DNA from 3 places in the Shewanella bicestrii genome. Region 2 is predicted to be linked to each of the others. Evidence: predicted binding sites of a transcription regulator. Region 2 holds the regulator's gene; each other region holds the start of a gene.

What was found. Region 2 encodes LexA, which represses DNA repair genes until DNA is damaged. Its sites were predicted from a motif close to TACTGTATNNNNATACAGTA; they were not measured.
Region 1: a site for LexA is predicted at 3,747-3,766, ahead of dinB (DNA polymerase IV). Genes of this name have one in related genera too.
Region 3: a site for LexA is predicted at 3,304-3,323, ahead of CF168_RS11845 (YebG family protein). Genes of this name have one in related genera too.

Annotation. Positions count from the first base shown of each region.
Region 1 covers NZ_CP022358.1:3,660,541-3,668,632, reverse strand. Annotated here, with positions in the region: gene nqrM ((Na+)-NQR maturation NqrM) at 1-12, shown strand, start outside; gene bfr (bacterioferritin) at 388-861, shown strand; gene bfr (bacterioferritin) at 871-1,338, shown strand; gene CF168_RS16070 (methyl-accepting chemotaxis protein) at 1,637-3,640, shown strand; gene dinB (DNA polymerase IV) at 3,791-4,870, shown strand; gene CF168_RS16060 (aminoacyl-histidine dipeptidase) at 5,046-6,509, opposite strand; gene CF168_RS16055 (peptidase M17) at 6,728-8,092, shown strand, end outside.
Region 2 covers NZ_CP022358.1:4,595,239-4,603,330, forward strand. Annotated here, with positions in the region: gene CF168_RS20110 (methyl-accepting chemotaxis protein) at 1-809, shown strand, start outside; gene CF168_RS20115 (VOC family protein) at 922-1,698, opposite strand; gene mtr (tryptophan permease) at 1,831-3,087, opposite strand; gene plsB (glycerol-3-phosphate 1-O-acyltransferase PlsB) at 3,087-5,510, opposite strand; gene lexA (transcriptional repressor LexA) at 5,672-6,292, shown strand; gene CF168_RS20135 (cell division inhibitor SulA) at 6,289-6,801, shown strand; gene coxB (cytochrome c oxidase subunit II) at 7,209-8,092, shown strand, end outside.
Region 3 covers NZ_CP022358.1:2,725,729-2,733,820, forward strand. Annotated here, with positions in the region: gene prc (carboxy terminal-processing peptidase) at 1-1,570, opposite strand, end outside; gene proQ (RNA chaperone ProQ) at 1,599-2,240, opposite strand; gene CF168_RS11840 (GAF domain-containing protein) at 2,519-2,977, opposite strand; gene CF168_RS11845 (YebG family protein) at 2,993-3,292, opposite strand; gene CF168_RS11850 (paraquat-inducible protein A) at 3,498-4,133, shown strand; gene CF168_RS11855 (paraquat-inducible protein A) at 4,135-4,752, shown strand; gene CF168_RS11860 (PqiB family protein) at 4,739-7,375, shown strand; gene CF168_RS11865 (nucleoside recognition domain-containing protein) at 7,555-8,092, opposite strand, start outside.

The sequences.
Region 1 (8,092 bases), 930 kb from region 2:
AGGATCATTTAATCATTCGCTTCAACAGAAATAGCCTCCTCTGGAGGCTATTTTTTTGCCTTGATTTTAGCGCTGCAGAGGTGTTGAGCGTCGATTTCGTTCTGGGAAGCGCAAGTTCACGAAGGGACGAGTGACGCGGGTTATGCTAATCAGTTAACGAGTGCCTTTTATAACTGCAAGAAAGAGAATTTACTTACCTGCTGAGCGTACCCATAAAATTAATCCTTGATATATGAGGAGGATAGCTGGCTAATCTAAGCGATAATGAGAATGCTTTTTATCTTTAAGTTTGTGAAAAATAAAGAAAATTTGAGTTGGCTTGAAAACTGTACTAGGCTAGAAGCTTGATTTAGATCAATCTTTCACTCATATCAAGGATAGTTACTTATGAAAGGTCATCCTAAAGTGGTGGGACAACTCAATCGGGTGCTGACCTGTGAGTTAACGGCCATTAATCAATATTTTCTCCACGCCAGAATGTTCAAACATTGGGGTCTTGAGAAGCTAGATCACGTCGAATACAAGAAATCCATCCAAGATATGAAACACGCCGATAAACTCATCGAGCGGGTATTATTTTTAGAGGGATTACCGAATCTGCAACAGCTCGAAAAACTGCGTATTGGCGAGCACACCCAAGAGATGCTGGATTGCGATTTGGCCATGGTGCAAGAACAACTCACACTGTTACGGGATGCCATTAGCCTTTGCGAGGCGGAGCAGGATTATGTGAGTCGCGATCTGCTCGAAGATATCCTTGAAGATGAAGAAGAGCACTTAGATTGGCTCGAGTCACAGCAGGAGCTGATCAGCTTAACCGGCATTCAAAACTATCTTCAATCGCAAATTAGTGAGTCATAGGAGCTGAATATGAAAGGTGATAAAGAGGTCATCGACGCGTTGAATCGACTCCTAACGGGAGAGTTATCGGCGATGGATCAGTATTTTGTTCATGCCCATATGTACGAAGACTGGGGCCTGAACGAACTCTATGAGCGTATTGCCCATGAGTCTGATGATGAAAAGGGCCATGCGGCCAAACTGGTACAGCGCATTTTATTCCTCGAAGGCGTACCTAATGTGGCCGCGCGGGAAGCGCTCAACATTGGTTCAAACGTTGAAGAGATGCTGCGTAACGATTTGGCCTATGAATATAAGGTCGCCGATGATTTGCGTAAGGTGATTGCCCTGTGTGAGTCGAAAAAAGATTATCAAACCCGTGAGATCTTAGAAGTGTTACTCGACGACACCGAATCTGACCACATGTATTGGTTAGAAAAACAGCTCGGTTTGATTGACCGAATTGGTTTACCGAATTATCTGCAAACTAAGATGTAACCACTCCAGCTTACGCAGCTTAAGCACAAAGGCCAGTCACTAAATGACTGGCCTTTGTTTTTGGATTTTGAGTATTTAGTCTAACACTCTGTAAAAAATCGCTATCGCAATGGGATCTTCTGATGGATGCCGATTGTTTAGCGATTCCTGTTATTTTACTATGTCTATTCTTTACAAATACTTGTTTACATTTTTTCTCACATTTCCATCTGTTGTTGACTGGTAAAAATTGTTACCGTGTGAAACTGTTTTTGCATGATTTTTTGTTAAGTGGTTGGTCAGCCAGACGGGAAGATGAATGAGATATATAAAACGTTCTCTAAGTTTGCAGTTAGTGGTCACTATCGTCGGTGCCCTTGCTGTACTTCTTACTTTAGTTGCCGCTTTGCTCGTGAATAAAGAAAGTAATAACACACGTAGGCAAGTGGATGCGGACATTTCGGCGCTCGTTGCCTTAAAAGCCAATGAGATTGGTGGTTATTTTGTGGCTAAGGGGCAAGTGATCCACTCGGTATTTGCCGAGCCTGGGCTTATCAACTGGTTTAGCCAATACCATGCCCGTGGCAGTAATCTAGCCAATGATCAGCAGTACCAAGATATTATTCGTTATTTCCGCTCGTTTTCCGACCGTGATACCGATGTGAAGTCAGTGTTTTTCGGCTCGGCAAATACCTTCGAATATTTCGACCTCAATGGCCGTTTCGATGGCGATCCAAACTATTACACTAATAAACGTCCTTGGTGGCAGGAGGCTATCGATCAGCGCGGCCTATTTGTGGGCGATCCTGCGGTCGATGCCAACGATGGTTCAATTTCGGCCACAGTTAAAACCCCAGTCTATGGTGCCAATGGTGAGCTGATTGGGATTGGTGGTATGGATATTCTCATCGATACCATTGGCAAAACCCTGTTAGCGCCAATCAAATATCGCAATTACGGCCAAGCTTTCCTGATGACGGATGAAGGTAAGCTGGTTTATTTCCCTGGATTCTCGGATAAGTTCCCGCCGGGCTCACTTGCGAATCAAATCGATAGCCAGTTTAAGGACTCCTCAGGCTTTACCGCCTTAAGGCAGCAAATGCAGCGTGAAGCGCAGGGCTTTGCCGAAGTCACCTTTAACGGTGTGCCGCAGCGGGTAACCTTTGTGTCTGTGGGCGGTGATTATCCTAAGCAGAAATGGCACTTAGCCTTTATGTTGCCCCATGAAGTAATTGAAGCGCCTGTTACCAAAGCCTTTTGGAATGCTTGTTTTGTTGCTTTGGGGATTATGCTTTTGGTCGGCATTACTGTCTGGTTGATGTTATTGCCTTTTAGACGCCAGCTCAGCAAATTACTCGATGCGATGGAAGATATTGCCGAAGGTGACAGTGATTTATCCCAACGTATTTTGATGGAACGGGAAGATGAGTTAGGTAAACTGGGTGATGCCTTCAACCGCTTTGCCGAAAAGGTGCAACAGATGTTACTGCACACTCGCAACTTAACCCAAGAGGTGGGCACTGGGGTGATGGATGCGCGCCAAGTGTGTGATTTAGCGGTATCTTCGGTGTCATCGCAGAAACAACAAATCGACTCAGTGGCCACGGCCGCCACCCAAATGGCACAGACGAGCCAAGAAATGGCGATTAGCGCCCAGCGGGCGAATGATTTTGCTGAAAAGGCACAAACCCAAGCCCATGACGGTACTCAAATTGTGTCCCGTGCGACCGAAGGTATGAAGGCATTATCGGTTCAAGTGATTGAAGCGGCCAAAGTCATCAAGGAGTTACGTAGCAGCTCTGAGCAAATTGGCGAAGTGTTAAGCGTGATCCGTAACATTGCCGACCAAACCAACTTGCTGGCGCTCAATGCGGCCATCGAGGCGGCGCGGGCGGGTGAGCAGGGCCGAGGCTTTGCCGTAGTGGCCGATGAAGTGCGTACTCTCGCGTCTCGTACCCAAGATTCTACCGCCAACATTCAAGGCATTATCCAAACCCTGCAACAGAGTGCGCTACAAGCCGAGCAGGTGATGGAATCAGGGGTTGAGCAGGCAAGGGTCGGGCAAGACTTGACCACACAAGTGGAGCAAGCTTTAAGTGATATCGCCAGTGCGATTGTGTCGATTCAGCAGCAAACGGTGGAAATTACCGTCGCGATTGGCCAGCAGGCCGTTGTGGCTGAAGAAGTAGCACAGAACGTGGTTAGCGTGCGTGGTTTGTCCGATCAGTCTTTGCTCTCAAGCCAAGATTTATCCCAAAGTTTGCAAGGATTTGAGCAAGCGACTCACGAACTCACCCGCAACATTGGGCAATTTAAGATTTAATTCAAAACGTTGCAAATCAAGGGAGCCTTAGGGCTCCCTTTGTTTTTTGAGCGCTTATAATCCAAGCGCAAACAGCACCGCGGCAAATTGGTAAGCGGCACTTGATTACTGTTTTTATATACAGTATTTTGAGTGTCGGAGGAATGCAAGGTGCGAAAAATCATTCATATCGATATGGATTGCTATTTTGCTGCGGTGGAAATGCGGGATTTTCCCGAATACCGCGGTAAACCGCTGGCTGTCGGCGGCAGTCGGGTGCAGCGTGGCGTCATCAGCACTTGTAATTATGAGGCGCGCAAATTTGGCGTGCGTTCGGCCATGGCGACGGGCTACGCACTGAAATTGTGCCCCGATCTTATCCTCGTTCCCGGTCGTATGCAGGTCTACAAAGAGGTCTCACAGCAAATTCGCGCCATCTTTTCCCGATACACTGAGTTAATCGAACCACTTTCCCTCGATGAAGCCTATTTAGATGTCAGCGATTGTAAGCTGTTTAAGGGCTCAGCCACGTTAATTGCCGAGGCGATTCGCCGTGATATTTTGGCCGAAACTGGGCTGACGGCATCGGCGGGCGTGGCGCCGATTAAATTTCTCGCCAAGGTTGCCTCTGATTTAAATAAGCCCAATGGGCAATGTGTTATCCCACCCGATGAGGTGCCCGAGTTCGTTAAAAGCTTATCCCTGCGGAAAATACCCGGAGTCGGTAAAGTGACCGCTGAGAAACTGTCTTCGCTAGGCTTAAATACCTGCGCCGATGTGCAGGCTTATCCAAAGCAAGAGTTGATTGCCCGTTTTGGTAAGTTTGGCGCCGTGTTAGTCGAGCGGGCCCATGGCATCGATGATCGCGGGATTTCTGTGAGCCGCGAGCGCAAATCCGTAGGCGTTGAGACCACTCTCGCTCAGGATATTTACACGCTGGAGCAGTGCCAACAGGTGATGCCGGGATTAATCCAAGAGTTGTCCAGCCGTTTAGGGCGAAGTGCTAAGGGGAGGCAAATCCATAAGCAGGTGGTCAAACTTAAATTTAATGATTTTAAACAGACCACCATCGAGCATCGTAGTGACGAGGTCTCCGTGGTGATGTTCTATGAGCTACTGAGCCAAGCAATGGCTAGGCAAGAGGGCCGTGGAATTCGGTTACTCGGGGTTTCTGTTGGACTCGCCGAGAGTAAAGACACGCTTTCGCCGCTCATGGTACGCGAAACGAAGCAGTTGGATTTTGTGTTTTAGTGTCAATTTAATCTGAGCGGATCTGGCTCAGCGCCAATCTAACCTAGTTTAGTTTAGATAACGCGATAATCAGCTTTACGCAGTGCGCAAATAGAAGCAACAATAAGGCCGCATTGGTAAACCCTCTGCGGCCTTTGTTATTTAAGTCTGCTTAGCGACTATTCACCTAGAGTGATTATTCACCTTTAGCGGGAATTCGTTCTAGCACAGCAAGGAGCAGATCCCAGTATTGACCTACTGTGGTGATATTGACCATTTCATCCGGGCCGTGTGGATAGCGGATGGTAGGGCCAATCGACACCATGTCCATTTCTGGATAAGGCTTCTTGAACAGACCACATTCAAGACCCGCGTGGATCACCATGATAACCGGTTCTTTATGGTAGATAGACTCGTAGGTCTCACGCACAATCGCCATTACGGGTGAGCTGTTATCTGGCTTCCAACCTGGGTAAGCGCCACTGAATTCAATTTCAGCGCCAGCGAGATTAGTCAGCGCATTGAGCATGCCTTCAACTTGGCTGCGGCCCGAATCGATGAGCGAGCGAATTAAGCACAGAATGCTAACTTCTTCATCGTTAGTGCTAATCACGCCTACGTTGAGTGAGGTTTCTGTCACGCCAGCGACTTCATCGCTCATACGCATCACGCCATTAGGGCATACATGCAGCAGGTCGATCAGCGTGTTTTGGCTGTTTTCACTCATCACGCGTTTTGGCGTTGGGATTTCGCTCAACACTAAACGCATATCAGGGTCGGCAATGGCCAGCTCGGCGCGGACTAAGGCTTCAAAAGCGCGCACTTTTTCATTCAGTGCATCGACATTTTCAGCGGGTAACATAAAGCTGATATTGGCTTCGCGTGGGATGGCATTACGCAGTGAACCACCGGTAAATTGGGTTAATTCCAGCGCTAATTCATCGGCATTTTCAAACAGGAAGCGTGCCAAGAGTTTGTTGGCGTTACCACGACCCAAATGGATGTTAACCCCAGAGTGACCGCCTTTTAAGCCAGATAAATGCAGGCTAAATGATGCGTAACTTTGCTCCGACGCTTGCCATACCATAGGCAGTGTGATTTGAGCATCGACACCGCCAGCGCAGCCCATGTAGATTTCACCTTCTTGCTCTGAGTCGGTGTTTATCAGGATTTCAGCATCGAGCATACCCGCTTGCAGGCCAAAGGCGCCTGTCATGCCCGCTTCTTCATCAATCGTGAGCAGTACTTCCAGTGGGCCGTGTTTGATATCGTCGCTACCTAAAATCGCTAAGGCTGACGCCATGCCAATACCATTGTCGGCGCCTAAGGTTGTGCCTTTGGCTTTTACCCAGTCACCTTCAACATAGGCTTCGATAGGATCTTTGATAAAGTCATGCACTTTGTCGGCATTCTTTTGCGGCACCATATCGATGTGAGCTTGGATCACGACGATTTTGCGATCTTCCATTCCGGCCGTTGCGGGTTTGCGAATGATTAAATTGCCGACCGCATCTTCCACGACATCGAGTTGTTTACTCTTAGCCCATGCTTGGATGTGTTTGCTGAGTGCTTGTTCATGTTTGGAAGGGTGGGGAATTGCACAGATTTGTTCGAACCATTGCCATAAAGGCTGTGGGTATAACTGACTTAACGCTGTCACAGGAGGTCCCTCATCAGGTCTTGTGGGTATAGGGCAAATTTGGCTTGATCCTACCACATTCTGCTCTGCCGATTAATCTTCTCGATCAGCCTATGTGTGCTTGTGGCAGCGAAAGTTGCCACCCTCAGTCTTTTCGATGGGGACAAAGGGATTTTTTGATTGGTAATTAAGCGTTATAGCGGGAATAATGCAGGCACAATAATGAAAAAGGATGGGTCATGTTTCAAGTTAACTTTGTTGATGTACAAGCAGAAAATGCCATTTTTGATGGTGAAGGTTGGGATGCGGTTGTGGTCGTCACACCGGATCTTGGTGCTATTGGAATTGATGAGATCAGTTTATTGGCCGAGCATGGCGCTAAGGTCGATAAGCGTGTCGGTAAGAGCCCGACGTTATTGTTTGCTCCCGGTTTAGCTGGCGGCCGTTTAATCATAGCGCCGGTTACTCAAGTGACTGATGATTATGCCGATGTGCGTGTATTTGGCGATGCGGCAAGAGCTGCTATTGCTATTGCTAAAGACGCGGGCGCTAAGCGTCCCCTGCTTTATGTGGTGCCTTCTACCACGCCCAAGTTTGGTTTTGCGACTGAAGTTGCGGCGCTCGCCTGCGGTCAAGAATTATGGCAAACCTTAGAATTGCGCGAGGCAACGGGCTTAACGCCAGCCTTTGAAGCCATAGGGTTACTGTCTCTATCAGCTAAAAAGAGTCAATTGCTCAACGCATTAGAAGCTGGCCGTGTGTTGGCTCGGGATTTATGTGGCACTGAACCTGAGCGTATGTCGGCAAAAGCCTTTGCCGAATATTGTTTGCAAGCTTTTAAAGGCAGTGTGATTAAAACCGCAGTCGTGGAAGATAGGGATATTCTCGAGCGCGATTATCCACTGTTAAGTGCGGTGGCGCGTTCTTCCTTTGCCGTTGGGCGGCATCAACCGCGGGTGGTGAAACTCGAATATCTGCCAGAAGGCGAGATTACTCGTACCTTCTTATTTGCAGGCAAAGGTGTGGTCTACGATACGGGCGGTGCCGATCTGAAAGTCGGCGGCGCAATGGCGGGCATGAGCCGCGATAAAGGTGGCGCCTCTGCCGTGGCCGGGTTATTTAAAGCTTTGTCTATGCTCAAGCCTAAAGGGATCCGAGTGATCGCCGAACTGGGCTTAGTGCGTAATAGCATTGGCAGCGAAGCCTTTGTTACCGATGAAATTATCACTAGCCATGCGGGCGTGCGGGTACGAATTGGTAATACGGATGCGGAAGGGCGCTTAGTATTGGCTGACCTGTTAAGTCATCTGCGTATTAAAGCGGTTTCGGCGGTGCAACCAGAGCTATTCTCGGTCGCGACTCTCACGGGCCATGTGGTACGTTGTTATGGGGCGTATCCTGCTGCGGTTGAAAATGCGGTCGCCAGTGGCGCCAAGTGTGCGCAGACACTCGCGTTACAGGCAAGCCAATGGGGCGAACCCTTTGAGGTTTCTACATTGCGCCGCGAGGACTTTGCCAAGATCCGTGAAGTCTCAGGGGCGGCTGATATTTTATCTTCTAACAATGCGCCATCTTCGGTAACGGCCCGTGGGCATCAATATCCG
Region 2 (8,092 bases):
TGGTTAGCGCATCAACCCAGTTAAACAGTGTGACTCACAGCGCGACCCAAGACATGAGTTCGCAGCAGAATGAAACCCAACTCGTCGCCTCAGCCATCACCGAAATGGCCGCCAGTGCTGTCGAAGTCGCCGCCAGTGCAGATACTGCCAATAAGCTCTCGGAGGATGCCAAAGCACAAGCCCTCCTCGGCCGCGAGACAGTCACCCGCGCCACCCATTCGATGAGGGAACTGGCAAGCAAAGTCGAAGCCTCGGCTACCACCATAGAACAGTTACGTAACGACAGCGATAAGATTGGTGCCGTGTTGGATGTGATTCGCGCCATTGCCGAGCAAACCAATCTGTTGGCGCTCAACGCAGCCATCGAAGCGGCGCGGGCGGGCGAGCAAGGACGTGGCTTTGCCGTGGTGGCCGATGAAGTACGTTCACTTGCCAGCCGAACGCAAGAATCGACCAAGCAAATCCAGCAAATCATCCAAACACTGCAGGATAGATCGGGCTCAGCGGCGACCATGATGGGACAAAGCCGAGAAGCGACCAACAGCACGGTCGAGCAAGTAACCCAGGTGGAATCGGCTCTCTCGACTATCACCGAAATGGTCATGTCGATCACCCACTCGGTCTCGCAAATGGCCCACGCTGCCGAGCAGCAGTCGACCGTGGTGGAAGAAATTAATATGTCGATCAACAGCGTGAATGACAGCGCCAACCGCACTCTGACGGGAGTTAAACAGGCAGCCAGCTCTGCCAATGGCTTGCTGGGGATAGGTCAACAGTTGGATGGTTTAGTGAGTGAGTTTAAGGTGTAGCAAGTAGCGGATAAAGAAATAAGCGCATCGACATAAGACCTTATAAAACCTAGGTATGACTCAATAAACCTAGGTTTTATCATCGCTTATGCCGAAATATCACCTCGCCAGCTTAAGATAGCGCATTCAACTTGATGACCGCGAAGGTTGCCCCTTGCGCGTCGGCAATCACCGAAAAACGTCCCACATCGGGGATATCGCTTGGCGGCACGCATAGCTGCGCACCCAGCCCCTGCGCCTTAGCGGCAAAGGCATCACAATCCGCCACCACAAAATAAGGCATCCAATGGGCGGGGATCTCGCCCCATTCTGGCATCATTTTCATCATGCCCCCCATAGACTGGCCGTCGATTTGCCACTCGGTGTAATTGATGCCGGGCACATGACTTGGGAGTGCGGTCCAAGGAAACACTTGAGTGTAAAAACTGGCTTCGGCGCTAGGCTCGAGACAGGCCAGCTCCACCCAACACAGGGTATTTTCTTCGCCTTGGCGACGCGAGCCTGAGTGATTTTTCGCTTGCCACAGGGCAAAACGTGCGCCTTCGGGGTCGCTCACCTGCGCCATCACGCCCGCATCCCCCACCACATGCGGTCCCATGTGTAATTGCCCACCCGCAGCCAGGATGGCGGCAACCGTCGCTTCGATATCCTTAACCGCAAAATAGATCCGCCAATGGCTAGGGATCTGTGGTTCCGACTCAGGGATTTGATACATGGCCCCTAAATCGTCCCCCTCCAGATTGAACAACGAGAAATGACCATTAGGAATCGCCATTTCCACCGCATTCCAACCAAACAGTGCGTGGTAAAACGCCTGTGCGCCCTGCCAGTCATGGCTCGCCAGTTCGACCCAACAAGCCTGTCCCTGTGCGTACTGAGTAATCCTCATTGCAGACTCCAATCAAACAGATAATGTGTTCGAGTTAAGCTGGAGTTTGAGCAACTGTCCAGTTTTGGCGATAAAAAGATGAATATAAAGAAAAAGCCCTCAATTTGAGGGCTTGATTCGTAGGCGAAATACTTAGGAGAACTGCGGCAATAAATTCGCCATCGCGAGTAGATGGCAAGCCCCTGTCACCACGCCGTATAACACCACAAGGATAATTAAGGGCGTGCCACCAAAGACTCTAAAACCTTGATGGTTAGGGAACTGCTGTCTCGATTTATAGGCCATCAAAGCGGGCACTATGACGGCCCAAACAGTTGCCGCTAAGGCTGCGAAACCAATGGCAACCAAAAAGCCATCGGGGAACAACAAACCTAAAATGGTGGGTGGCACAAAGGTGACAACTGCCGTTTTCATCCGCCCCGAGCGTGTATCGTCGAACCCGAATAAATCGGCCAAATAATCGAATAAGCCTAAGGTCACGCCAAGGAAAGAAGACGCCACAGCTAAGTTAGCAAATAGAGTTAACATGCTGTTTAACCAGCTACTTTCCATCACTTTCGACAAGGCGCCTACTAACACCCCCATATTGCCACCCTGGGCAATAATCTCACTAAATTGGCTGCGGGGAATGTTGCCCATAGTGGCGACTAACCAGCAGGCATAAATGATCAGCGCGATGAAAGTGCCGACGAAAATCGCTTTGATGATGGTCGATGAATCTTTGCCATAGTACTTCACCAGACTCGGCACGTTGCCATGGTAGCCAAAACTTGCTAAGCCAAAGGGCAAAGCAGCCCACAGATAAGGCACAAAGCTTTGATTGCCATCCGGTTCGAGCAGCTTAGTCACATCAATCTCGATCAGTAAATTACCAATCGCGAGGAAGAAAGTAATAATCATACCGCCGAGCATTATGGTCGTAATACGGTCCACCGCCTTGGTGCTGATCAACACGATACAAGCCAGCACAACCGCAAATACTAATCCAGCAACACTCTGGGGTAACTCAATCCCCATACCCTGTAGGCTATGGTTAACAATCGAGCCGCCGCCACTGATGTAGGCGTAGGTTAAGATGTAAAGCACGAAGGCAATCGATACCCCATTCACGATCCGCCAAAACTGCCCTAGGGTTTCCTTGGTCAGGGTATCGAAACTTGCTCCCGGCTCGAAATGCAAGTTGGTTTCGAGCAGTAACAATCCCGACATCAACATGCAGAACCAAATACCGAGTAACATCAGTACCGAGTAGCCAAACCACATGCCAGCGCCCACAACGGGTAAAGAAAACATCCCCGCCCCGACTGTGGTGCCGGCAATAATCATGGCACCACCGAGCAAGGACTTGCCCACTGGCTTATTCTTCGCCGCATTCATATGGTTAGCCATTAAACGATATGCTCCGCGGTCACGCTCGCAACTATGGTTTGTCTCACTGAGGCTCTGAGTAAGCTATTGGCTTGATCGCGAATGCGTTCAACGTCGGATTTATCTTCCTTCTCGGAGAAATAACCCAACTCTTTAAGCTTAACACTCAAGGTGTTATAGAGTTTCTTGTCGTAGAATTCTGGCGCGGTAACTCCATGCAGCGCCCCTAAACGTTGGGCAAGCAGATGGCTTTCAGACTCCAGCTCCGAACGCTCCATCTTAGGTCTGTGAGCCAGCAAATTGAAGATAATCGCATAGCGTTGCAAGGTTTCGCTAACGCTTCCGGCCAGCAACAACATTTGGCTGGTGTGCTCGGTCACCACCGACAGCGTATCGCTTTCCTGCACTAGACCCTGCTCAATAAACAGATCCAGCACTTGATTCACATAACTTGGGAGGTCCTTGATACCCATGAATAACTCCGCCTTCAGTAGCGGATAGAAGTCACTCACAATCCCTAGGATATAGGCTCTTGAAATCTGCTTATTGTTGGTTAAGCAGCTAGCAATCAACGACGGAATAATAAATAAGTGGATGATATTGTTACGATAGTAAGTCATTGAAATCGCTTGATTCGCGTCAATAGATACTATCTCACCCAGAGGATCGGCATTGATGGAGAACTTATTCAGCTCTAAACCTTGTTGCACTAAGTGCTTGCCATCACCTTCGGCCACCGACGTAAACGAAGTGTAAGGCACACGCTTAAGCAGCGTCAGGTACAAATCTAACTGACGCTCGAGCAAACAACGCTCTAGGGCATTTTGCTCCGACGCCAATAGCACTAAGCTCGTCAAGGTGATAGAACTGGCGGCGGCAGCATCGTTAATACGGGTCATCACACGATTCGCTAACACGTTCACCGCAGGGGTTAACCAAGTCGGTTTTTGTTCGGGATCGTCGGCCACTTCAGCGCGCCAGTTAGGCGCGGTTTCATTCAAGAAGTTTTGCAGTGTAATCGGCTCACCAAAGTTGACATAACCTTGGCCAAAATTACCTAATTTACGAATAGCACCAAAAACTTGCCATACAGATTCTTTCTGTTTTTTCTTACCGCTCAACTCTTTATGATAAGTCGCCACTTCCATCACGTGATCGTAGCCTAAATACACAGGCACTAAGGTGACAGGGCGTTCGATACCACGCAGCACACTGTTGATCGTCATGGCGATCATGCCAGTTTTCGGCGCCAATAGACGACCGGTGCGAGAACGGCCACCCTCAGAGAAATACTCAACCGAATATCCCTTAGCAAACAGCTGATCGAGGTATTCACGGAACACGGCAGTATAAAGTTTATTGCCGTTAAAACTACGGCGAATAAAGAAAGCGCCACCACGGCGGAACAGCGGTCCCGCAGGCCAGAAGTTTAGGTTAATCCCCGCCGCAATATGCGGTGGCACCATGCCTTGGTAATACAGAATGTAGGATAACAGCAGGTAATCCATATGGCTGCGATGGCAAGGTACATAAACAATCTCGTGACCATCATGGTGCAGCTGACGGATTTGCTCGGCACCTTTGATATTGATACCGCTGTAGAGCTTGTTCCATAACCAAGTTAAGAAACGCTCAGCAATACGCACTAGGCTGTCGGAATAATTCGCTGCAATTTCATCAAGATATTCAATTGCTGTTTCACGGGCTTGGGTTTCGGAAATCTTCTTACTCGCCGCTTCTTCCTGAATAGCCTTGCGTAAGGATTCGGATTTCAGCAGGGAGTGGAACATTGCCTGACGATTCGGCAACACAGGCCCTGTCATCACTTTGCGTTGACGGCGGAAATGAACCCTAGCCACCCGCGCCAGTTTATGGGCAATCCCCATATCGGTGCCGTGTTCGTCGGCCATGTAACGCAGCGATACCGCATTAGAAAACTGCACAAAGTTATGACGACCCAAAAATAAGATCATCAAGCACTTACGTAACCAAGTTGGATTCTCGCGCTCAAGAACAGCCGCCTTCATGGTGTCGTCTTCTTTACCCGGAGTACGGCCCCAATACAGACTCACAGGCACCAGCTGAATATCTAACTCTGGCTTTTCCTTATGGACGGCCAACAGGCGCATAAAACATTCGAGGAATGGCTCATTACTGGCACGCTCGCCAAACAAAGGCTTACGGCCTTCGAGGCAAACGACGCGGGGCGCGACAACGCCATTTACCACGAGCGGCTCATAGGGGCTTGGCAAACCCAGCTTAGTGGTGATCTCGCTTAACGCAGCAATATCACTCAGGGATTCTGTTTTCATTACATAAGCAAGCGGTCTGGAAGCGTCCAGATTCAGATCGGCAAAGGGATCCTGCGGCACAACAATAGTGTGCACTAAGTGTTTTTGGATCCAGCGTAATGATTTCAACCAAAGAGAGTCTTGTTTAGGCATTATTCTTATGCAATGTAAGTACGTTCATTAGCCCCATAGAATACCAGATTCTAGGGAATATTCGCTAATACTCTCCAATCGCGTTAAAAAGTGGTTAATACTTGCACTACGAATAATACTGTATATACTAACAGTAACTGTATAGAAAAACAGGAAAGAACATGAGACCGTTGACGCCACGCCAAGCCGAAATTTTAGAGCTGATTAAACGTAATATTGCCGAGACTGGCATGCCACCCACCCGGGCCGAAATCGCCACCCGTTTGGGTTTTAAAAGTGCAAATGCCGCCGAGGAACACCTTAAGGCATTGGCGAAAAAAGGCTGCATCGAGATCATGCCTGGCACTTCCCGCGGGATCCGCCTCCCAGTTGAGGAAGAAGATAACAGCGAATCTGGCTTACCACTGATTGGTCAAGTGGCTGCGGGCGAACCTATCCTCGCCCAAGAGCATGTCGAACAGTATTATCAAGTCGACCCCAGCATGTTCCACCCAGCCGCCGATTTCTTGCTGCGCGTCAGAGGCGACAGTATGAAGAACATCGGTATCCTCGAAGGGGATCTGCTCGCCGTTCATAAGGTACAGCAAGCGCGCAATGGCCAAGTAGTTGTTGCTCGCGTTGACGATGATGTAACAGTTAAACGCTTTGAAAAGAAAGGGAATCTCGTTTATCTACATGCTGAAAATGAAGATTACTCCCCGATTAAAGTCGATTTAAGTTTCCAAAGTCTAACAATTGAAGGGCTCGCCGTAGGGGTGATCCGCAATGGAGATTGGCTATGAACAAACTACTAGGTAATGCCCCGCGTCACCCCGGTTTATGGCTCGATGCGGTACGCGAAACCGATACAGACTGGCAGCATACGCCTATCATCACTATGCCCACCGAGAGCCAAGGGCGCCAAGAGCTAATGCAACTTAGCAAACAATTGGCACAATTGAGCCAACAAGGCCGCTGGGTCGTGCTCATCAACCCACCCAGTATTGGCTACAAGCAGTTACTGGCCAGCGCCGGCGTGCGTATGGATCGCATACTCTTAGTCCATGCGAAAGATGAAGTGGAAACCCTGTGGGCCATGGAAAAAGCCTTAACTAGCGGCACTTCCAGCGCAGTAATTACTTGGATCCACTCACTCGATGCCCGCGACAATCGTCGTTTGCAAATTGTGGCCAAGAGCGCCCGCGCCATGGGAATCGTGCTAGAAGGTGTCGTAAATCACTCACCTACGGACGCGACACTCAAGCAACCTGCTCACTTTGCCCAAGGTAGTTTTTTTAGCTCTGTTCATTAAAATTTTTGCACTGCGTATTTAGCCTTGAAAGCCGCCTCACCTGTGAATGTGGGGCTTTTTTTTTGGCAATTTTTCAGACAATTAGAAAAAGAAGTGATCTTGATCAATTTTTAAACAGCAAGTATGTTTGATTCAGGCGAGCATAATATATCGCCCATTTAGGCAAAAAATATCGACGATTTATCGAATATCTCTTGCCCACAAAAATCGAGAATAATGGGTTTATTCAGCAGTATGTGCCAGTGTGGCTAATACCAGCAGTAACAATACTTAATCAAAAGTAAGCCGCCAACGCACGTTGAAGTCAGAGAAGCTTTTTTGGGAACTGAAGAGTTTGCATAGAGTTGAGACTTACTGTGTTGCTCTTCTTTGTAGTTGCTATTCGCAATTAGCAGAGGAGAAGTCTTGTGAAGCAATGGTTGTATTGTTTACTCGTGGTGCTATTCGCCCCACCGTTGGCCGCAGCGGACATGCGGTTCAACATGACCCCCGGCGTAACAGAAATCAGTGGCAAGGTTTATCACTTACACATGACGATTCTGTATATCTGCTGCGCGATAGGCCTAGTGGTTTTTGGCGTGATGATTTATGCCATGATCAACCACAGAAAATCCAAGGGCGCGGTCGCGTCTCACTTCCATGAGAGCACAAAAGTCGAAATCGCGTGGACGATTATTCCTTTTGTCATTCTGATCTTAATGGCGATTCCCGCCACGAAAACTCTGATTGCCATGGAAGATCCCAGTAATGCCGATCTCACGGTAAAAGTCACAGGTTCTCAATGGAAATGGCATTATAGCTACTTCGATCAAGATATTGATTTTTACAGCATTCTCGCAACACCAAGACCTCAAATCGAAGGAAGTGAAGCCAAGGGAGAGCACTACTTACTCGAGGTCGATAAACCCCTAGTATTACCCATCAATCGTAAAATCCGCTTCTTAATGACCTCAGAGGATGTCATTCACTCATGGTGGATGCCCGCCTTTGCGGTTAAAAAAGACGCTAACCCAGGTTTTATTAACGAGGCATGGACCCGTATCGACAAACCCGGCATTTACCGTGGCCAATGTGCCGAGCTTTGCGGTAAAGACCATGGTTTTATGCCGATAGTGGTGCAGGCATTACCCGAAGCCGAGTTCGATGCTTGGGTTGTAGAACAAAAACAAGCCGCCAATGCCGCAGCGCAAGCCGCACAAGCCGCGTTATCGCAAACACTGACAAAAGAAGAGCTGATGGCTCAGGGTGAGCAAGTTTACCTTGGTCACTGCGCGGCCTGTCACCAACCCAA
Region 3 (8,092 bases), 1.9 Mb from region 2:
GCTGAGTGCTGCCACCGTTGATACGGTAGAACTTCTGGATCGTGTACTGCACGTGGCCAATCGGCTTCTCGTACATGTCGTAGATTCGACCAAGGCTCTTATGCTGCTGCACAGTGCCTTTACCAAAGCTTGACTCACCAACAATCAGCGCACGGTCGTAATCTTGTAACGCGGCGGCAAAAATTTCCGAAGCTGATGCACTGTAACGGTCAACCATAATGGTTAACGGGCCAGCGTAGGTTGTCTTGCCATCGTTATCACGGTGGGCAGACACTCGACCATCGGCGTCACGCACTTGCACCACAGGGCCCATATCGATAAAGAGTCCCGTCAGTAACACGGCTTCGGTCAACGCACCGCCGCCGTTACCACGTAAGTCGATGACGACGCCTTCAACCTTGGCTTCGTTTAACTTCACCAATTCTTTTTCGACGTCCTGGGATAAATTCATATAGAAACCAGGAATTTGAATCACACCCACTTTACGGTTGGCGTATTCACCGTCTTTTGGCTCGATGATCTTTGAGGTTGCGGCACGGTCTTCTAAACGGATTTTGTCGCGCACTAAGGTCAGATTAAACGGCTTAGCGTTAGAGCCACCCTTCTTAGGTAAAATCTGTAATACGACTTTACTGCCCTTCGGCCCTTTGATCAGATCGACCACATCGTCTAATCGCCAGCCGATTACATCAACAATCTCACCGCCTTCTTGGCCGACGCCGACGATCTTATCTTCAGGCGACAGTTTTTCACTGCTGGCCGCAGGACCGCCTGCAATCAAGCTCTTGATGACAGTGTAATCGTCTTCGAGCTGTAACTGCGCACCAATCCCCTCGAGGCTTAAGTTCATTTCCATTTGGAAACGTTCCGCATTACGGGGAGATAAATAGCTAGTATGTGGCTCGATGCTACGGGAGAACGCATTCATCACCGCTTGGAACACATCTTCGCTATTGGTCTGAGTCAGTCGCTTGATGGCGTTGTTATAACGCTTTTGCAGAATATCAACGATTTCAGGCCATTTCTTGCCAGTGAGTTTCAGATTCAGCGCATCGTATTTAACACGTTGACGCCATAACTCGTTGATCTCGTCTTGATCTTTTGGCCAAGCAACATCTTCTCTATCGTATTCGTAGGCATCACCCGGAACGGTGAAATCCATCTCTTTGTCGAGCAGAGAGAGTGCGTATACAAAACCTTCGTAGCGACGTTTCTGAACCAAATCAAACATCTTATAAGCAGGCTCGAGTTCACCCGAGCTCAGCATATCGTCAAACTGATTAACGTAAGGTTTGAAGCTGTCGACATCGGCTTGCGTCAGCACATTACGACGGTAGTCGAGTTGTTGCAGGTAGCGGTCAAAAATCTGAGCAGAAAACGCATCATCTAATGCAAATCTATGATAGTGGGAACGAGTGTATAAATCCGTCACTCGCTTACTCGCCACTTTATGCTGCGCTTCCTGCTTGAGAGTGGGTAACTCGCTGATTTGAATCGTAGGGGGGACAGCCCAAGCCGAGAATCCGACAAAAACAGTGGCAATGGATGTAGCCAAAGTGAGTTTTCGCATCAACAAGTTACTCCGTTTGATTAAATGATTACAGCAGGATATGTTCCGCTTTCACTTTTACCGTTAAGCCGCTATCTAGCTGAACATGAATGTCCTCTTTGTTAATGTCGGTGATCACGCCGGCTACTGGCGTCACCCCTAACTTAACATTGACACGTTGCTTCTTCGCTAAATCGGTCAATTGAGCTTGAACTAAGTTAACAGCAGGCTCTGCCTTAGGTGCTGCTTTTGCTGGGCGCTCAGTCTTGCGTGCTGGCACGGCAACTTTCTTAGGGGCTTTCTTCGCAGGGGCTTTACCCGCAGGCGCCGCTTTTGGTGCTTGAGCTGCACGCTTAGCTTTTGCTTTATCTTGGCTTTCTTTCAACATCGCTTGAGCATGATCGATATGCTCTTGCTCTAACTCACCGCATGGCTGACCATCAAGATCCACACGCTGTGCACCGGCTTTTACCGATTTCAGGTAGCGCCAGCTGCTGGTGTAGCGTCTTAAGGCAACTCGCAGTTGAGTTTTACTGACTTTAGAATCATCAGCCAACCTTTCAGCCAAATCTTGAAACAATCCGATTTTTAATGGCTTAGTTTCACCTTCAGCAATAAAGCACAAAGGAAATGTTTCATACAAATACGCCAAAATTGCGTTGGTGTCGGTCAACTTATCTGTTGATTCCATCATTACTTCCACAGTTAAAAAGGGACATCGAATCCGAGGTGATAAAAATCAGCTTCTTACGAGTCGTTTATCTTGGTTAAGCTCACATATGAGCCAAAGTACAAATTAGCATTCTCGCCGAGTTAACTAAAGTTAAAAAATATAAGTTAACAATTTTTCACGGCTGAACCTATCAGGCTTATTTCGGCAGTGCTCAAAATAAGCCTTATCAGTGCATGCGCTATTATAAGGCGCACGCCACCGATTGCGACTATGAATTATGCGTTATTGTACGCAAATTAAGCAAATAGGCAGTTTTCGAAGCTTTTTACCAATAATTCCAAGCCCTTTTGGTCTTCTTCATCGAAGCGGTCAAAAATAGGACTATCGATATCCAGCACGGCCACAACCTTACCATCGGCGCGCACTGGGATAACAATTTCAGAATTACTGGCTGAATCGCAGGCGATATGACCATCAAATTGATGCACATCGGCGACGCGCTGCGTCTGATTGGTTTGCGCGGCGGTACCGCACACGCCCTTACCCATTGGAATACGGGTACAGGCCACTTTACCTTGGAAAGGACCCAACACCAGCTGTTCGCCACGCATCACGTAAAAACCCACCCAGTTCAATTCGGTTAGGTTATCGTTTAGCAAAGCAGAAAAGTTAGCCATGGCAGCCACTAAATCATCCTCGCCCTCGAGTAAGGCCAGCGCTTGACGATTCAGTGACTCATAAAATTGCGGTTTCATAGACTTCCTAAAAAATTATTCGGCAGCGTCGTCCTTCTTAGGCGCTTTTTTCGCTGCATTTTGTTTTGATGGCGTACTATTAACTTGAACCACGCCTTTAAGCAAGTTTGTCAGCTCATCTTTATTGTTAGCAAAATAGAATGCGAGCTGTTCGCTCACGGTTTCATCAATTCCGAGCTGCGCTTTTTGAATAAATGGAATGAGGTTATCGGCGATGTCGAGCATCTTATCGTAGGCGTCAGCCTCCTTTTTCGATGTAAATGTCATCTTCTCCACCCCTTCTCTTACCACGACAAACTGTGTAATAACTGCCATGACTGCCCTCGCACTGTTTTTATATACAGTAATCAGGATGACATAAAGTGAACTAGTGATGCAAGTGTTCTGATTATTCTGGTATTATAAGTACGCTTTTCGTTGTCGAGATGGGTCAAGCAATGTGCTATCTCACCCTGTAATATGGTTTTATTGCGGATTATTTGCTCTCTCAATGGCTTTGGGGCTAATTTAATATTTTTATATGCATGAAAATACAGCAGAAAACTCTGTAATCCTCTGTCGTTCCTGCGACTTAGCCGTTCGAAAGCGCGCCTTACCTACGGGTGTTAGGGCGTTATGCCCGCGCTGCAGCACCGCACTTTATGACACACCATACTGCTCGGTAAACGGCATGTTAGCGCTATGTATTACCGCGCTGGTGTTCTATTTCCCCGCCAATTTTTTCCCGGTACTCGAAATCCACTTTTTGGGTAGCATTCGTACCACTACAGTTTTTCAGGGTGCCTTTGCGGTGTTCGACCAAGGTTATTGGGTCGTGGGATTAGCCGTGCTTGCCGCCGCCGTGATTGGTCCGGGATTGTTGATCCTGTCGATCCTTAGTCAGATTTTGATCGTCAAATGGGGACTTGGCAGTCCATTTTGGCGTCGCAGCCTCAAACAGTTATTAAAGCTGCAAGGGCTGCTATCCCAGCTCACCATGCTGGAGATTTATGTGATTAGCTTTTTGGTGTCATCATTTCAGTTATCTGATTTCTCGGATATTTACTTCGGTATGGGCACCTTCTGCTTCACCATGCTTTTTTTAGTCACCCTGTTTTTGCAGCGTGAATACGATATTGAGCATATGTGGAGTCTTCTCATGCAGGAGCGACACTAAGATGCAGCAACAGGGAAAAGACTTAGGCCTGTGCTTGTGCAGGGTGTGCCGGCAGCTCAATAGCAGTGATAATAGCCACTGCAGCCGCTGCGAGGCCGAGCTCCATGTCCGTGATCACAGCAGTTTACAAAAAAGTTGGGCGCTGCTGATCACCGCCGCCATTTTGTTGGTTCCCGCCAACCTCTACCCTATTACAATGCTCACCAATCAGGGGCAAGTGCGCCACGATACGATTTTTTCGGGGATTATCCATTTAGTGCATTCGGATATGTTGCCCATCGCCATTATTGTATTTATTGCCAGTATTTTAGTGCCTTGGGTGAAAATTATCGGTTTGGCCACTTACCTCTGTGCCATCAGTTTTAATCTGCCAATTTCGAAAAAGAAACTCATGGTGGGATTTCATGTGATTGAGTGGATTGGCCGCTGGTCAATGCTCGATTTGTTTGTGATCTCCTTAACGGTTGCCCTCGTCAATATGGGGCAATTACTCGATGCAAAGCCTGCACCTGCGGCCACGGCGTTTGCATTGGTGATTTTACTGACTCAACTTGCCGCAAAAGTTTTAGACACTCGTTTACTCTGGGATCGATTGGAACCTCAAGATGACACAAATTGAATCGCCAAAAGTTGTGAAGAAAAAACTCTTTTCGCCGATTTGGCTGCTCCCGATAGTAGCGCTCGCGCTCGGCGCATGGCTGGGCATTAAGAGCATCAAAGAATCGGGCATTGAAATTCAGATCCACTTCCCCAGTGCCACGGGGATCGATGTGGGCAAAACCTTAGTCAAATATCAAGGTCTTACTGTCGGTAAGGTAAAAGACATTGGTATCGATGAAGATCTTAAGGGCGTAAACGTCAAAGTCATGATGGACTATCGCGCTAAGCCTTTCTTAAATAAAGAAACCCTCTTTTGGTTAGTCACCCCAAAAGCCAGCATCACGGGCGTTGAAGGCTTAGATGCGCTGTTTTCGGGTAACTATATCGCGATTCAACCCGGTAAAGGCAATGCCGCCACTTTCTTCGAGGCTGAGCGTCAACCGCCACCTATGCAGGTGGGCTCAGAAGGGGTAATGATTGAACTGACAGCCGATAAACTCGGCTCGTTAGACGTGGGCTCGCCTGTGTTCTTTCGCCAGATCCCTGTCGGCAGCGTGGTCAGCTATCGTTTAGACGGCAATGCCAGAGTCATTATCAGCGCCTTTATCCAAGAGCAATATGCGCGTTTAGTGAAGAAAAACTCTCACTTTTGGAACGTTTCCGGCGTGAAAGTCGACGCCAGTTTAGCGGGCATAAAAGTCAACACTGAGAGCTTAGCTTCCATTCTGGCGGGCGGCGTGAGTTTCAGCTCCGATGATAAGGCACCTGCGGCACAAAATGGTGACAGTTTTGCCCTCTATGATTCCGAAACCAGCGCCCTTGGTGGAATTGAAGTGAGCCTGACCATGAACGATGGCAACGCGATTGATAAAGGCACTCGCATTGTGTATCGCGGCATCACCATTGGTACTCTGCAGAGCAAACAACTCACCGCAACCGGCGTGACTGCGGTGGCAAAATTTGAGCCTGAATATGCCAACCTGTTAACCAGTGACGGACTGTTTTGGCTTGAAGGCGCGGATATTTCGCTCTCTGGGATCAAAAACCCCGAGCGTTTACTCACGGGAAGCGTGATTAACTTTTTACCCGGCACCAATGCCAATACGGCGCTGCCAAGCAGTTTTGCCCTGCAAGAAACGGCGCCGGATCTACTTAAGGCCAAAAAACGTCAGCTCACTATCACCTCAACTGAAAACATGGGCCTCACCGCAGGTGCTGAAGTGCGTTACAAGCAGCTACCTATCGGTCAGGTGCTGGCGGTGAAATTAACCAAAGATCTGTCGGCCGTCGAATATCAACTCGAGCTGCAGCCTGAGTTTGCCAGCTTAGTTCGCAGTGATAGCTATTTTATCCCCGAGTCGGCGCTGAGTATCGATGCCTCACTCGATGGGGTGTCGGTGAAAACCCGCGATATGGCGACCCTCACCAAAGGGGCTGTAAGTCTTATCCCAGGAAGCAGCGACACACCGCTTGCGGCAAATACTCGTCTGTCACTCTTTAGCTCAATGGATGAAGCAAAACAGTTTTTTGCTCGGCAACAACGTCTGTACTTTACCCTCACCAGCGTAGATGGCGCCGATGTCAGCCAAGGCTCACCGATTTACTATAAAAAAATGCAAATCGGTAATGTGGAGTCGGTCAACTGGCAGAGTAAAACCGAAGACTTTGCCATTAAAATCGCTATCGATAAGCAGTTCCAACCCTTAGTGCAAAAACCTAAAGTGTTTTGGCGTAATAGTGCCGTGGATGTCAGTGCCAGTCTTGCGGGTATTGATGTCGCCGTCGCGCCACTCCAGGGCGCGTTAAAAGGCAGCATCAGCTTAGGTTTGTTAGATAGTTCAACGACTGAGCCTAATGCGACACTTAAACTATACGAAAGCAAACAGCTCGCCTTAGCGCAGGCTCAAGCCATCAAACTCACCTTACCCGCCTCAGCGAAATTGGCTGCCAAAGCCGCCATTCGTTACCAAGGCCATCAGGTGGGTGAAGTGACACAAGTGAAGCTCAATGCCGACTTAGCCACTCTCACGGCCACCGCCTATCTTTACGGCGACTATGCCGAGCACTTCAGCCGCAGTGATACTGAGTATCATATGGTTGATGCGCAAATCTCCTTAGCGGGGATCAAATCGCCAGAAACCTTAATCACTGGGCCTTATATTGGTGTGTTACCGGGTAAGAGCAACCAAAAGGCGAGTCAATTCCAGGCTAAATTGGTTGAGAGCAGCTATGCCAACGTGGCCGAAGATGCGCTTAAGTTTACCTTAGAAGATAGCAACCTTGGCTCGATGAAAGTCGGCACGCCCATCTTCTTCCGTGGCATTAAAGTCGGCCAAATCGATGGTTATAGCCTCTCGTCTCAAGGCAACAGTGTGTTAATGCAAGCACATATTGAACCGCAGTACAGTCATTTAGTGAATCAGAGCAGCCAGTTCTGGGACGCTTCGGGCATCAAAGTCGATGTGGGAATTTTCTCTGGTGCACAAATTGAAGCCGGTTCGCTCGAAACCCTATTAGCGGGCGGGATTAATGTCGCGACTAAGGAAACGACGCAAGCAGGTAATCGCTTAAACCAAGGCACTGTGATCCCGTTGCAACACAAAGCCCAGAGCGAATGGCAGGAATGGGCTCCAGCCCAGTAGCTAAAGCCCTGAAGCGAGGCACTGCTACGCCGATGCTCTTTACCAGCAAGATAACAAGGTAAAAGCACTCGGTATCATTTAATAATCAGGCGCATTAGAGCGGATCTAATGCGCCTGATTTTTACCTGCTAAAAGCGACTGTTTGCATCGCTATCAATCACCCTTTCGTCATCATATCCTTAGCCATAGAACCAATAACAGACCGCAATCGCGGCGCAGATCCCTGCAAAATCGGCCGTTAAACCACAGGCGAGCGCATGACGCCCGTGACGGATCCCAACAGAGCCAAAGTAAACTGCCAGCACATAGAAAGTTGTTTCAGTACTCCCTTGGAAAATCGCCGCCAAGCGCCCCGCAAAGGAGTCCACACCATGGTGCGCCATGGTTTCGAGCATCATAGCCCGCGCGCCCGAACCGCTAAAAGGCTTCATTAATGCGGTTGGCATTGCATCGACAAAGCGGGTATCAAACCCGAAAAGACTCACGCCACTGGCAATTAGTTGCAGCAGGTAATCCAAGGCGCCCGACGCCCTGAGTAAGCCAATCGCCAGCAGCATGGCTAACAGATACGGGATCAGTTGAATCGATTGGTTAAACCCCGCCTTAGCGCCTTCGATAAACTCATCATAAATCGCCACTTTTCTCACGCCCGCCACCAGCACAAAACTGAAGACTAACAGTAGCAATACCCCGTTGCCCAAGGCGGTCGACACTGTG